Regions from separate parts of the Pseudoalteromonas sp. NZS127 genome, predicted to be linked through region 1. Evidence: predicted binding sites of a transcription regulator. Region 1 holds the regulator's gene; each other region holds the start of a gene.
What was found. The regulator sigma-54, encoded in region 1, starts transcription at its own class of promoters, with help from an activator protein. The targets are predictions, from matches to a motif close to GTTGGCACGNNNNTNGNNT.
Positions count from the first base shown of each region.

Region 1 (4,707 bases):
CAAGCGCTTAATATTATGGAACATAAACGCATTAATGGCTTAATTATTATTAATGAGCATAATCAGCCTATTGGGGCACTCAATATGCAAGACCTACTTAAAGCAGGAGTATTATAAATGCAATTTGAAGAACTCTATCAAGCGCTAAGTGATGACGCTAAAGCGCGCGCAAAAAAAGTAAAACTACTTATATGCGATATTGATGGCGTATTTTCTGATGGCCGAATTTATCTTGGCAACCAAGATGAAGAGCTAAAAGCATTTAATACAAAAGATGGCTTTGGTATTAAAGCACTTATTAACAGCGGCTTTGAAGTAGCGGTTATTACCGGCAGGCACTCGCAAATAGTACAACAACGTATGACCAGCTTAACCGTGCAGCATATTTATCAAGGTCAAGAAAACAAGCTTATTGCCTACCAAGAACTTAAAAACAAGCTTAATTTGAGCGATGAGCAAATTGCTTATATTGGTGATGATGGCCCTGATATGCCTGTTATGGAGTTAGTTGGCTTTGCAGTAGCAGTAAATGACGCGCACCCACTAATTAAACGCTTAGCACATTACACTACGCAAATGCCGGGTGGTTTTGGTGCAGTAAGAGAGCTAACCGACTTACTTATGCTTGAAAACAATAAACCATTAACTAGCCAAGGCACCAGTTCATGAATATAGCGCGCATAGTCTTAAGCGTTTTATTCATCACCTGTATGGTTTGGCTTTGGTACCCTTATTTTACTCAGGTAAATACGGTTGCTAAAGCCGACTCAGAAGTAATAGCTAAACCCGATTACACCGCCATTGAGCTAAAACAAACAGCTTTTGACGAAAACGGTGAAATTAGCCATAAAGTAACTGCGGTTAAAACGGAGCTTTACGAGCAGCTAGGATTTACCTTATTCGAAAAACCTACTTTCATATTGTACGACGACAGACAAAAAACGTGGCGTATCAATGCTGATGAAGCAACACTTTACGATGAAAGACAATTAATTTTAGAGGGTAATGTAACTGCCCAAAACTTAATTGATGGCGCAATGATAGACAAAATTACCGCCGACAATATTCAAGTAGATATAATGCTACTCACTATGCGCAGCGAACAGCCCGTTATTATAACTGGACCGAATTTAAAGATCACCGGTAAAGGCCTTGAAGCCAATTTAACAACCGAGGTGATAAAACTAATTAACCATACGCGAACACTATATTATGACCAATAACCTTGCAAAAATACTTATTATTCCATCGCTTATACTTGTATTTAATAGTAATGCGGCAGAGCAAAGTACTTCCCCATTAGCTAATCAAATTTCTATTAGTGCTGACCGCCAAGAAGGCCAACTAAAAGAAAACGTTGGTATTTTTGAGAAAAACGTCGAGATAATTCACGGTAATCGTCGTATCACCGCCGATCGTTTAGAAGTACATAAGCGCGACGAACTTGGCGATAATAAACAACTATTAATTGCCACGGGCAGTCCTGCATATTTTGAAGAAAAGCAAGCAGATGGTACTGTCATGAGCGCCAGCGCTAACGAAGTACGTTACGATGTAGCGAAACGTTTTTTAACCCTAGTAGGAGATGCAAACATTTCTCAAGCTGGGCAAAAAATTACGGCTAAAAGCATCACCTACGATATAGAGCAACAGCTTATAAGTGCTGAAAAAGATGAAAACTCAACTGATCGGGTACACACTATTTTAGTGCCTATAGACGTAAAAAAAGAACAAAAACTCAATAAAGGTCAGCCATGAGTACATTAAAAGCAGAGCTATTAGCAAAAAGCTATAAAGGCCGTGAAGTTGTTAAAAATGTAGGACTTGAAGTAAAAGCTGGCAGCATTGTTGGTTTACTTGGCCCAAATGGCGCAGGTAAAACCACTACCTTTTACATGATTGTAGGCTTAGTTCCTAGCGACAAAGGTAAAATATTAATTGATGATAACGATATTACCTTACTTCCTATGCACAGCCGTGCTCGTTTAGGTATTGGTTATTTACCACAAGAGTCTTCTATTTTTAGAAAGCTCACTGTGTATCAAAATTTAATGGCTATTTTAGAAACGCGTAAGCAACTAAATAAACAAGCCAGGGAAGAAACCCTAAATAGTTTGTTGGACGAATTTAGCCTGCAACATATTCGCGACAGCTTAGGTATGGCACTATCTGGTGGTGAACGTCGCCGCGTAGAAATAGCACGTGCTTTAGCTGCAGATCCTAAATTTATATTGCTTGATGAGCCCTTTGCTGGCGTGGATCCTATTTCAGTACTCGATATTAAAAAAATTATAGAACACCTTAAAAATCGTGGTATTGGCGTACTAATTACCGACCACAATGTAAGGGAAACCCTTGATGTTTGTGAAAAAGCCTACATTGTTTCTCATGGGGAGCTAATTGCATCTGGTACTCCTGAATTTGTATTAAACGATAAAACAGTACGTGATGTTTATTTAGGCGAGCAGTTCAAACTGTAATATTTATGTTATTACTATAAGCATCTGCTAAGATTAATCATATCAATTTATAAGGATTGTTAGAGATAAATGAGGCAATCATTACAGCTGCGCATGGGCCAGCAACTTACAATGACTCCGCAACTGCAACAGGCTATTCGCTTATTGCAGCTTAGTACCTTGGATCTCCAGCAAGAAATACAAGAAGCACTTGATAGCAACCCATTACTTGAAGTTGATGAACAAGATTACACGGAAGAATCAGCAGGTAAAAACGAGCAAAAAGCAGATGACATTACTGTTAGCGCCTCTGCTGACGACACCCCAAGCGAGTATGAGCAAGATAGCGGTGAAGCACTAAATAAAGACACCATAAGCGACGACATGGCCATGGATGTATCATGGGATGAATATATGAGCGCAGCGCCTGCCTCTTCATCAGGGCCAATGCCTGAAGATGAATCTATTTATCAAGGTGCATCAACCGAAACCCTGCATGAATACTTAATGTGGCAATTACAGCTCACCCCTTTTAGCCCTACCGACGAAGCTATTGCCATAGCTATTGTTGAAGCCGTAGATGACTCTGGTATTTTAACCCTCAGTTGCGAAGACCTTTTAGCAAGCTTTAACCAAGAAACTGACGACGAACACGAAGTAGAACTAGATGAAATAGAAGCAGTGCTAAAGCGCATTCAATTATTTGATCCTGTTGGTATTGCAGCTCGCAGCTTGCAAGAATGCTTATGCATTCAATTAAATCAATTTGATAAAGACACCCCTTATATTAACGAAACAAAAATGGTGTTAACTGATCATATCGATTTACTCGCTGCTCGCGACTATCGTACGTTAATGAAAAAAACTAAGCTCAAAGAAGAAGAGCTTAAAGAAATAATGACACTTATTCATACGCTTAATCCTAAGCCTGCGGATACTATTGTCAGAGAAGAGTCTGAATACGTTATACCTGACGTGTCTGTTAAAAAAATAAAAGGCCGCTGGGTGGTAGAGCTAAACCCAGATAGCATGCCAAAAATACGTGTTAACAGCCAATATGCGGCTATGTCTCGTACAGTAAAATCCAGCGGTGACAGCCAATTTATTCGCTCGCACTTACAAGAAGCTAAATGGTTTATTAAAAGCCTAGAAAGTAGAAACGAAACACTCCTGAAAGTAACTAATTGTATTGTTAAGCAGCAACAAGCGTTTTTTGAACATGGCCCAGAAGCCATGAAACCTATGGTATTAAACGATGTTGCCGAAATAGTTGAAATGCACGAGTCGACTATTTCACGGGTCACTACGCAAAAATATATGCACACTCCACGTGGCATTTTTGAGCTTAAGTACTTTTTTTCAAGCCATGTAAGCACCGAAAATGGTGGCGAATGTTCATCAACTGCCATACGTGCCCTGATTAAAAAGTTGATAGCTGCAGAAAACTTAGCCAAACCATTGAGTGATAGCAAGATTGCAGATATATTGGCTGAGCAAGGAATTAAAGTAGCTAGACGGACAATTGCAAAATATCGCGAATCTCTGGCTATTCCCCCGTCGAATCAACGTAAAAGCTTGATTTAAGACGTACAACAAAGAGGAAAATGCTGATGCAACTAAACTTAACTGGTCGTCATGTAGACATTACAGACTCATTAAGAGACTATGTAAATAATAAATTTGCAAAGCTGCAAAGACACTCAGATCACATAACTAATGTGCATGTTATTCTCGATGTAGAAAAATTAAGTCAAAAAGCTGAAGCAACAATTTTTGTAAGTGGCGCTGAGCTATTTGCATCGACCGAACACCAAGATATGTACGCTGCCATTGACTCGTTGATTGACAAACTCGATCGTCAAGTAATTAAACACAAAGAGAAGTTTGCTCGACACTAACACTATGAAATTAAGCTCACTTATATGCCAGGACTGCAGCAAAGCTGTGGTCCTTTTTAATAGTAAAAAAAGAATTTTAGAATTCATCAGTGAACTCGCGCATAAAAAAATGCCGTATTTACCTCAGCAAGATATTCTCACTGCTTTATTGGCAAGAGAAAAGCTAGGTAGTACCGGTATTGGCCGAGGAATAGCAATTCCACATGGCCGTATGAGCGGGGCACAAGAGCCTCTTGCCTTAATTTTAATAAGCGAAACCGCTATTAATTTTGATGCAATTGATAATCGTCCAGTTGATATTTTTGTTGCGCTTATAGTGCCCGATGGCGATAACCAGCAGCACTTGAAAA
Region 1 is NZ_JADYWN010000001.1:141,478-146,184, forward strand. Features, by position in the region: gene I6E78_RS00680 (KpsF/GutQ family sugar-phosphate isomerase) at 1-117, shown strand, start outside; gene kdsC (3-deoxy-manno-octulosonate-8-phosphatase KdsC) at 118-669, shown strand; gene lptC (LPS export ABC transporter periplasmic protein LptC) at 666-1,223, shown strand; gene lptA (lipopolysaccharide transport periplasmic protein LptA) at 1,213-1,758, shown strand; gene lptB (LPS export ABC transporter ATP-binding protein) at 1,755-2,480, shown strand; gene I6E78_RS00705 (RNA polymerase factor sigma-54) at 2,550-4,043, shown strand; gene hpf (ribosome hibernation promoting factor) at 4,070-4,357, shown strand; gene ptsN (PTS IIA-like nitrogen regulatory protein PtsN) at 4,362-4,707, shown strand, end outside.

Region 2 (4,707 bases), on a different contig from region 1:
CAATGGTCTAACTGCTTAAATAGTAATCTTTTTATGGGTGTAATATTAAAATTTGCAGAATTTAGGGTTAATACTGGCAGCTAAGTAAAAATGAAATGGAAGGCTGTATATCGCGTAATTTAAAAATTGGGCTTTAAAGAAGCAACTTATAGCTTATATTACGCGACAAACAGAAATGAATTATTTTTTTGCGATAATGTAGATTGCATGTATTACTCCAGGGAAGTAACCAAACAACGTAAGTAAAATATTTATCCAAAAATGTAAGCCTAAACCCACCTGTAAAAATACTCCCAGTGGTGGCAGTAAGATTGAAAAAATAATACGTATAATATCCATAAGTACTCTCCTTATTTATAAACTAAAAAACTTATAAGCAAAAACCCAGCAGAGCTGGGTTTTATAAATACTATGTTACTTTGCAACTATCGTTAGTTTATCTACTACGTCGCGAACATCTTCAGCATTTTTAGCAATTTTTACTGCAAGCTGTTTTTCAGCATCTGAGTTCACTGTACCGGTAAGAGTAACTATACCGTTGTCAGTATCTACATCAATGTTTGTACCACCGACTTCTGAGTTAAATAAATAACGCGTTGTGATGACTGTGGTAATTTTAGCGTCGGTTAAGCCGCTACCATCATCATCTTTCATGTTGTCATGGCTTTTACTGTTCATGTTTTTCACAACAGTAAGCTGGTTATCAACATCGGTTACGCCATCTAAACTCAGTACAAGCTCTTCTGCTAACTCTTTGTCGAGTTCGCTATTAACTTTACCTGTTAGTATAACTTTGCCATTTTTTACATCAGTGTTGATGTCAAAGTTATTGAGGTTAGTGTTCATAAGAAGCACTGTTTCAGCCTTACCATCAATCCAAGCATCTTTACTTTCATTTTCCCAGCTGCTCGCTTGAGCACCCATAGCCGTAGTACCTAAAACTAACGCCGCAATGATAGATTTGTTAAATGTTTTCATAATCTTTCTCCTTTTGATTAAAGACACTTTAACTAATGCCAGCTTTAGGCCAACTTTAATAAGCAATTAGAATCAAAAAGTTAAGGCAGGGATGTAAAATAACTTCACTTTGTATACATCACTTTTTTACCGACTTATCGGTAAAAAGTTCTCAGTAGTGAAAATAACTAGATAATTACCATTTTGGTTAATGGATCGTTAATATAACAAAGTCACAAATAGGCTAAAAACATAACAAACTGATTAATAACAATAATATTTTTGGTATATGCTTTGCTTATATAGTGACAATAGTAAAATAAAAGGAATACCCTAATGAGCGTAAAAATAACAGACCGCCCGCAAGAGCAAGTGCGCGAAGAAGTGATTGATCAACTAATTTATAATTACAGCCACGGAGTTATTTCTGTTGAAGCATTTGAAAGGCGTTTAGATGAGGCAATGGCTACAAATAATAATGAAACCCTTGTTAGCTTAGTTGAGGATTTAACCCTTAATACTGATCAGCAATATAATGCCCAAAAGCATTCGCAATTTTCACCCAATTACAGCGCTCAACAATCTAGCCAGAGTGACTTTACATTACGCAGTATTTTAGGCTCCAATGAAAGAAGCGGCCAATGGGTTGTGCCTAAAAATATTTACCTGACTAACTTTATGGGCTCGGTAGTACTTGATTTTACTGATGCTGTTTTTACCCACCAAGAGGTAACGATTCATGTTAACTGTATTTTTGGCAGTGATGAAATATACGTACCAGAACACGTCAATGTAGTATCAAAAATGTTTAGCATTATTAGTAGTGTTGAAAATAAAACAGTGGCACTTAACAAGCATCAAGGGCCGACCATCCATATTGAGGGAAAGGCTATTATGGGCTCAGTAGAAATAAAGATTAAGCGCACCATTAAAGAAAAGTTTATTAGCTTTGCAAACCAATTAAAAACCCAGCTTGGTGGTAAAAGTGGTACTCCCATGTGATGTGCTGCCTATAAAAGCATGTTCATAGCTTTATAACTTGGGCCCAGGTTAAAGAGTAAAAAACATGCTACATTTTTAAAGCACTAGGACACATTAAAAAACGCTTTGCAGATTCATCAATGCTGAATTTGTATAAAATGCCCTGCACATCAAGCAAGTACAAAAAACAAACAAAAGTATTTAGGCTTTATTGTTTACTTTATGGTAAAAGTCGCTAAAATACGCCAGCTAAAATATATAAACGTTCTTTTACAACCCAAAGGTAATACCATGCATCCAATGTTAAACATTGCGGTTCGCGCTGCGCGTAACGCAGGCAAAATTATACTTCGTGCAAGTGAAGATTTATCAAAAGTTGAAGTTCAACAAAAAGGCACTAACGATTTAGTGACTAACATTGATAAAGAAGCAGAAGCTATAATTCGCGATACCATTTTACGCTCTTACCCTGATCACTGCATTGTTGGTGAAGAATTAGGCGAGCATAAAGGTAAGGATGCAGATTACCAATGGATTGTTGACCCGCTTGATGGCACAACTAACTTCATCAAGGGTATTCCTCATTTTGCGGTTTCTATCGCACTTAAAGTAAAAGGTCGTTTAGACCAAGCCGTTATTTATGATCCAATTCGTGGTGAGCTTTTCACTGCCTCTCGTGGTCAAGGCGCACAACTTAATAGCAAGCGTTTACGCGTTTCTAAAACAGTTGATTTAGGCGGTTCAATCTTAGCTACTGGCTTTCCTTTCAAGCAAAAACAACACCTAGATGCATACACAGAAGCGTTTAAAGCTTTATTCGTACATACTGCTGATATCCGTCGTGCGGGCTCTGCTGCGCTAGACATGGCTTATGTTGCTGCTGGACGCGTTGATGGCTTTTTCGAAATTGGTTTAAAACCTTGGGATACTGCTGCAGGCGAGTTATTAGTAAAAGAAGCTGGCGGCATGGTTGTAGATTTTGCTGGCGGCGTAAACTATAACAATAGTGGTAACATTATTTGTGGCGCACCTAAGCTAACCCAAGCAATAATTCGCGAAATTCGCCCTGTATTAACTGAGTCATTACTTCGTTAATAAAAATTGCATGGTTTAAAAAAGGAGCTTAGGCTCCTTTTTTGTTGTCTGCAAAAAATTATTTATGACGATTAAACTGCTTGTTGTTCTAACCTAGCAACCACACTACTTGGCTTACTACGCTGACATAAAAACAAATGGCTATGAGCAAAGCGCTTTGCTGATTTTTTAGCATTACTGGCCAATGCTGCAACCTGATGGCTATTCTTATAATGGTGTAAATCGGGAGTAACCAAGCCTATTGCCAGTGTTACTAATGGCACAAATTGTGGCTGCCCTTCTCTATTTTCACTCCAGTACCCCTTATTTTTAATATGTTCGGAACTAAAAAACACCTGTGACTCTATTTTAAATTGGCGAATAATATGCTCGCACACTGTAGCAGCATTATTATCATCAAATAGCACCATAAAATCATCGCCGCCAATATGGCCAACAAAACTGTTTGTATTACTACACGCCTGCATCGTAATATTTGCTAATAGTTTTATTACACTATCGCCGCTAGCATAACCAAATAAATCATTAAACTGTTTAAAATGGTTCAAATCTAAATACGCCAATGAAAATGCCTTCTGTGCAGCTAAACGCCGCTCTATGGCATCGTTAAGAGCTAGATTACCGGGTAACATAGTTAATGGGTTAGCGTGCTGCGCATGACGAATTTTTTCATCTGTTATATGTTTTAATATGTCGCGTACTGGCACAATGCCTAAATACTGCTGCCCTCGGGTGATCACTATATGGCGGCGAATATCAAAGTCGCATTCGGTAATTTGCTGACTAACGTTATCTAGCAGCTGGTTTTCATCTACCACTAGCGGTTGCCTGTCCATTACTACAGTGGCCGCACGCTTGTCATACAAAGCATGGCCATAGGCCGCGGCAAACACTTCACTAAGTTGCTCTTTGTGGAGCAAGCCAATTGGCTGACACTGCGAATTAATTACCACTAGGCTGGCAATTGATTTATCTCGTTCAAATAGCGCATGGGCGTCTTTACAACTGGTTTCGCTATCAATTGTTTGCTGCGCTACTGCAAGCCAACCAATAGCCATAGAGTTATTTAACTGGTTTGTATTTGCGGCAAAGCTCAGTGCTTGAACTTGCCTTGCTGAAAGCACATAACTTGGTTTATTACTTGGTCGTTCAAGTAAAAACCCTTGCACATAGTTGATACCCATTCCTTCTAACACAGTTAACTCTTCTGCTCGTTCAATTCCCTCTGCAATCACTGTCGTATTGGTTACTTTTGCCAGAGCTGTTATTAACTTTAAAAACTCTTTTTTAACCACACTTTTATCGCAATGATCGATAAAATAACGATCGATTTTCACAAAGTCTGGGCATAACTCCGACCATTGTTTTAACCCAGAATACCCCGCACCTAAGTCATCAATTGCAATAGTGAAGCCTAAAGAGCGGTAATGTGCCATGGTTTTTTGTAGTAAAAACTCATCCTCGACTCTTTCTTGCTCTGTTACCTCTATCACCACCCTATTAGCTGCTAAACCAAACTGCTTAATGAGATGCAGTGTTTCGCCTTTAGGATGACTTGGGTCGAGTAACGTTTTAGGACTAACATTTAAAAATAGTTTGCCCTGCAGTTTCAAATGCACAAAGTTCTCAATAGCTTTAGAGCGGCACAGTAGCTCAAGCTCTGAAATCAGACCA
Region 2 is NZ_JADYWN010000012.1:84,663-89,369, reverse strand. Features, by position in the region: gene I6E78_RS12065 (YqaE/Pmp3 family membrane protein) at 181-339, opposite strand; gene I6E78_RS12060 (BON domain-containing protein) at 415-978, opposite strand; gene I6E78_RS12055 (LiaF domain-containing protein) at 1,294-1,959, shown strand; gene suhB (inositol-1-monophosphatase) at 2,230-3,033, shown strand; gene I6E78_RS12045 (GGDEF domain-containing protein) at 3,105-4,707, opposite strand, start outside.
Region 2: I6E78_RS12055 (LiaF domain-containing protein) is a predicted target of sigma-54. The motif match lies at 1,239-1,257, and genes of this name have one in related genera.

Region 3 (4,707 bases), on a different contig from region 1:
TTGAGCATACACTTAACCCCGATTTTATAGATGGGATAAAGTTAGCCAAGCCACGAGATGTGTTTTCATTACCCGAGTTTGATACCGGTGCTTGTTCTGTACAAGATGCTGCTGCACAGTTAGCAGCGCGTTTTTTAGATCCTAAAGATGACGACACTATTTTAGATGCCTGCGCCGCGCCGGGTGGCAAAACATGCCATATTTTAGAATTGGCTGATGCTGAGGTACTTGCCCTTGATAGCGATGCAACTCGCCTAGAGCGTGTTAAGCAAAACTTAACTCGTATAGGTTTAGGTGCCGACCTACAATGTGGTGATGCATCACAACCACACACTTGGTGGGATGAAAAACAGTTTGATCGTATTTTACTCGACGTACCTTGCTCGGCTACCGGTGTTATTCGCCGCCACCCCGATATAAAGTGGTTGCGTCGTGCATCAGACATTGCCGATTTAGCAGCATTACAAGGCGATATACTCGATAGTATTTGGCCGCTTCTAAAGCCAGGTGGCACCTTGGTATACGCTACTTGTTCAGTACTCCCCCAAGAAAACCAACAACAAGTTGCTAAGTTTTTAGCTAATAACAATGATGTTGAGCATATTCCTCTACATGATAAAGACACGCCCACTACACCTGGTTTGCAGTTGCTACCTGGTGAAAGCGATGGCTTTTATTACGCTAAACTAGTTAAAAAAATATAACCTATACAGCACACAACAATTAGCTATCTATCTTATTTTAGATAGCTAATACTTCATAGCAATAGGTACTTATAACACTGGTAAATAATGAAAATAATCATACTCGGAGCTGGCCAAGTAGGCGGCACGCTAGCTGAAAATTTAGTTGGTGAACAAAACGAAATAACGGTCGTTGATATTGACGGCAACCGCTTACGCGAGCTTCAAGATAAGTATGACCTACAAGGCGTTGCTGGTCACGGTGCTCACCCAGATGTACTTCGCAGAGCCGGCGCGGAAGACGCCGATATGATTATCGCGGTAACCAGTTCAGATGAAGTAAACATGGTTGCCTGCCAAGTCGCGTATAGTATTTTTAATACCCCGACTAAAATAGCCCGAATTCGTTCTGAGCAATATTTAAAGTATCGTGAAAAGCTGTTTCATAACGATGACTTACCGGTCGATCACTATATTGCTCCTGAGGCATTAGTAACTAAGTACATTCGCCGCTTAATAGACTACCCAGGCGCATTGCAAGTGCTGCAGTTTGCCGATGGCATGCTCTCTTTGGTTGCTGTAAAAGCTTACTATGGCGGTTTATTAGTAGGTTATGCGCTATCTACGCTTAAACAGCATATTCCCAATGTAGAAACTCGTGTAGCCGCTATTTATCGCCAAGGAAAAGCAATAAAACCTCTAGGCACAACAATTATTGAAGCCGATGATGAAGTGTTTTTTATAGCAGCCACTAAACACATCCGCGCCGTTATGAACGAACTCCAAAGGTTAGAGCGTTCATATAAAAACATTATGATTGCTGGTGGCGGTAATATAGGTGCAGGCCTAGCGCGCTCACTGGAAAAAAATCACAGTGTAAAATTAATTGAGCGCAGCAAAGAGCGCGCCGAGCAACTCTCTGAAATGCTCGACAACACGATTGTTTTTTGCGGTGATGCGTCAGACCAAGAGCTATTGTCAGAAGAGCATATTGATCAGGTTGATGTGTTTATTGCGGTAACCAACGATGATGAAGTAAATATAATGTCGGCCATGCTAGCAAAACGTATGGGCGCACAAAAAACCATGGTACTTATTCAACGCAGTGCATACGTTGACTTAGTACAAGGCGGCGATATTGATATTGCAATTTCACCACAAGAAGCCACTATTTCGGCATTACTTACTCATGTTCGCCGCGGCGATATTGTTAACGTATATTCACTGCGCAAAGGTGCAGCTGAAGCTATTGAAGCTGTTGCCCATGGTGATGAAAATACATCTAAAGTAGTTGGCCGAACTGTAAGAGATATAAAACTCCCAGCAGGTACTACTATTGGCGCTGTAGTACGTAACGACGACGTGCTTATTGCCCACGACGATACCATTATTATGTCGGGCGACCATGTCATCATGTTCTTAATTGATAAAAAGCACATTAATATTGTAGAAAAACTATTTCAGGTGAGCGCTATATTTTTATAGCAGCATATTGTTGCTACTTTAAACACAAAAAAGCAGCTTAGTTAAGCTGCTTTTTTAATATAAGGTACTAAATCTTTATTGTACTTTGGCAAACTCTTCTTTAGAAAGCTCGCCATTTCCGTCAGTATCTAGCTGATCAAATATTTTTACTAACTGTGTATTTGTCGCAGCTTCTTGCTGTGAAATAACACCATCGCCGTTGGTATCAAAAGAAGCAAAATCCACTGCTGCATAGGCTGCTGCTGAAGACGCTAAAACTAAAATCGCAAGTGATGTATTTAATACTTTCATAATAATCTCCTAAAAATGAGAGGTCCTTCTCAGAAATCCCTGACTGTGAAAAATAACCGAAAAAAAGTAATTAGTAGTTAGCAAACTCTGCTTTAGAAAGCTCACCGTTACCATCTGTATCTAACTCTGCAAATTGTGCGATTAAATCGGAATCTACCGACGCTTCACTTTGGCTAATTGCGCCATTACCATCTACATCAAGGGTATCAAAATCACTTGCTGCAAAAGCGGCAGATGACGATGCTAGAGCGATAAGTGCGAGTGCTTTATTTAACTGTTTCATAATTTAATCCTTTACTATGTTATTCAATGGTTTATCAAAAAATTAGATATGCTAAGGTTTATACTTTCCTTGTTATTCTTTTTCATAAGCTCCCTTGCTTACTTAGGTTGTCTTTGGCAACACAGAATTTTATCAACCTTGCATTTTGCTTATGCTTTAGAAAATTCTTCTTTTGATAACTCACCGTTTTGGTCAGTATCAAGCTCTGAGAAAATACTCATTAACTCTGCATCTACAGCGGCTTCGCTTTGACTAATTGCGCCATTACCATCTACATCAAGGGTATCAAAATCACTTGCTGCAAAAGCGGCTGATGACGATGCTAGAGCGATAAGTGCTAACGTTTTATTTAATGTTTTCATAATCAATCTTCCTTCAAAGTTTATGTTAACTGCGATTAAGTGTTTCACTTTAAATCACGTTTAATGCAATACAGCTTAACTATTACAACTTCGGTGCCAACATTTAAAATATCAATAATTTCAGTTGGTTAAAGGTAATATGTACTTAAAGGAGATAATTAACCGTCTGTTTTTGTTGCCCTTTTGCAACACACTTTAAACCCAAAAAATAAATCCCAATAAATTCAGTGTCTTATAAAAAGAAAAAACGCCACAGATTATAAATTCACACTGTAAGGAAACTGTTTAGCTGGGGTATTCAACTCGGTTATAGCTGAATAATTTTTGATATGAAAATAACCAATAGTTTAAATTCCTCTAAGCAATTGTTTTATATTGGTTATTTTGTTTTTATAAACACAGACATGCGTTATTTAAAATTAAATTTAATAAATCGCTACTTTGTTGCAAAATAGCGAAATGTACAGTTACTCGGTTTCTGATTCGAGTATTGAAGGGTCAATAAAGTGATCCCCCATAAAGCTTTTCATTTCTTCTTCGCTGGCTAATAGCTTTATTCCACAGTAAGCACCTTGAGCGTGTTCTTTCACGCTACAAATTTCTCCCTGAAAGTCTTTAACTTGCTTATTACTGCTATCGAGGATGATTGAGCATTGCATCCCTTTAATGTTTTCGGCCAAAGCTTTGTCTTTAAGATCAAACTTTATACCGGTTAGCGAAATATCTTTTATTACCCCATCGAGTATCCTGTCATCACTAAGTTTTAGCTTTGCCGATAATAAGGTAGGTATACGAGCTTGCGAGCGTAAGTCGAATAACTGCACTTGCTTTGGGTAATTAATAAAAAGTAATCGTGCGGGATGAGATACAACAGACATTATTTGCTGACGAAATGCGATGACCTGTCCACCACTCCCCTCTATTAATGCTCTTACTACCACCATTTCCCCATCGTGCAGGTAGTCGCTTGCTGTAGGCAGGCGCTTTGAGCTCGGATAGTTTAAAATAATAAATCGATTTTCGAGTAAACCTATAAACTCTGTTTTTACACGCTTGCTAGCCGTTGGTGTTAAAATTTCAAGATCAACCATGGCACCAGGCATTATTTGGTGTAGCTTTTCTAAGTTTGTTGTCGGCATTGTTGGCATATCCTTTTCCCTAATACTCTTTATAAACTAACAATTAAATTATCCGCGCCAAAATGTAGGCGTAAACAGCACTAATAAAGTAAATATTTCTAAACGGCCAAATACCATAGCAATAGTAAGCAACCATTTAGCACCATCACTAATAGATCCATAGTGCGATGCAACATCTCCTAAGCCCGGGCCAAGGTTATTTAAACACGCTGCAGTAGCAGAAAACGCTGTAATGTTATCCATACCGGTTCCCATCAGCGCTAACATAATAATTATAAACACCAATGCGTACGCTGAGAAAAACCCCCATACAGCTTCTACTACTTTATCTGGCAACGCCTTGCTGCCTAACTTAATAGAATATATAGCCCGAGGATGCACTAGCCTATTAAGCTCTCGCACGCCTTGTAAGTATAGTAAGAATACGCGCACCACCTTCATACCGCCACCGGTAGAGCCCGCAC
Region 3 is NZ_JADYWN010000024.1:40,280-44,986, reverse strand. Features, by position in the region: gene rsmB (16S rRNA (cytosine(967)-C(5))-methyltransferase RsmB) at 1-704, shown strand, start outside; gene trkA (Trk system potassium transporter TrkA) at 792-2,168, shown strand; gene I6E78_RS16530 (EF-hand domain-containing protein) at 2,244-2,459, opposite strand; gene I6E78_RS16525 (calmodulin) at 2,530-2,742, opposite strand; gene I6E78_RS16520 (EF-hand domain-containing protein) at 2,892-3,104, opposite strand; gene I6E78_RS16515 (flagellar brake domain-containing protein) at 3,572-4,243, opposite strand; gene I6E78_RS16510 (TrkH family potassium uptake protein) at 4,292-4,707, opposite strand, start outside.
Region 3: I6E78_RS16520 (EF-hand domain-containing protein) is a predicted target of sigma-54. The motif match lies at 3,187-3,205, and genes of this name have one in related genera.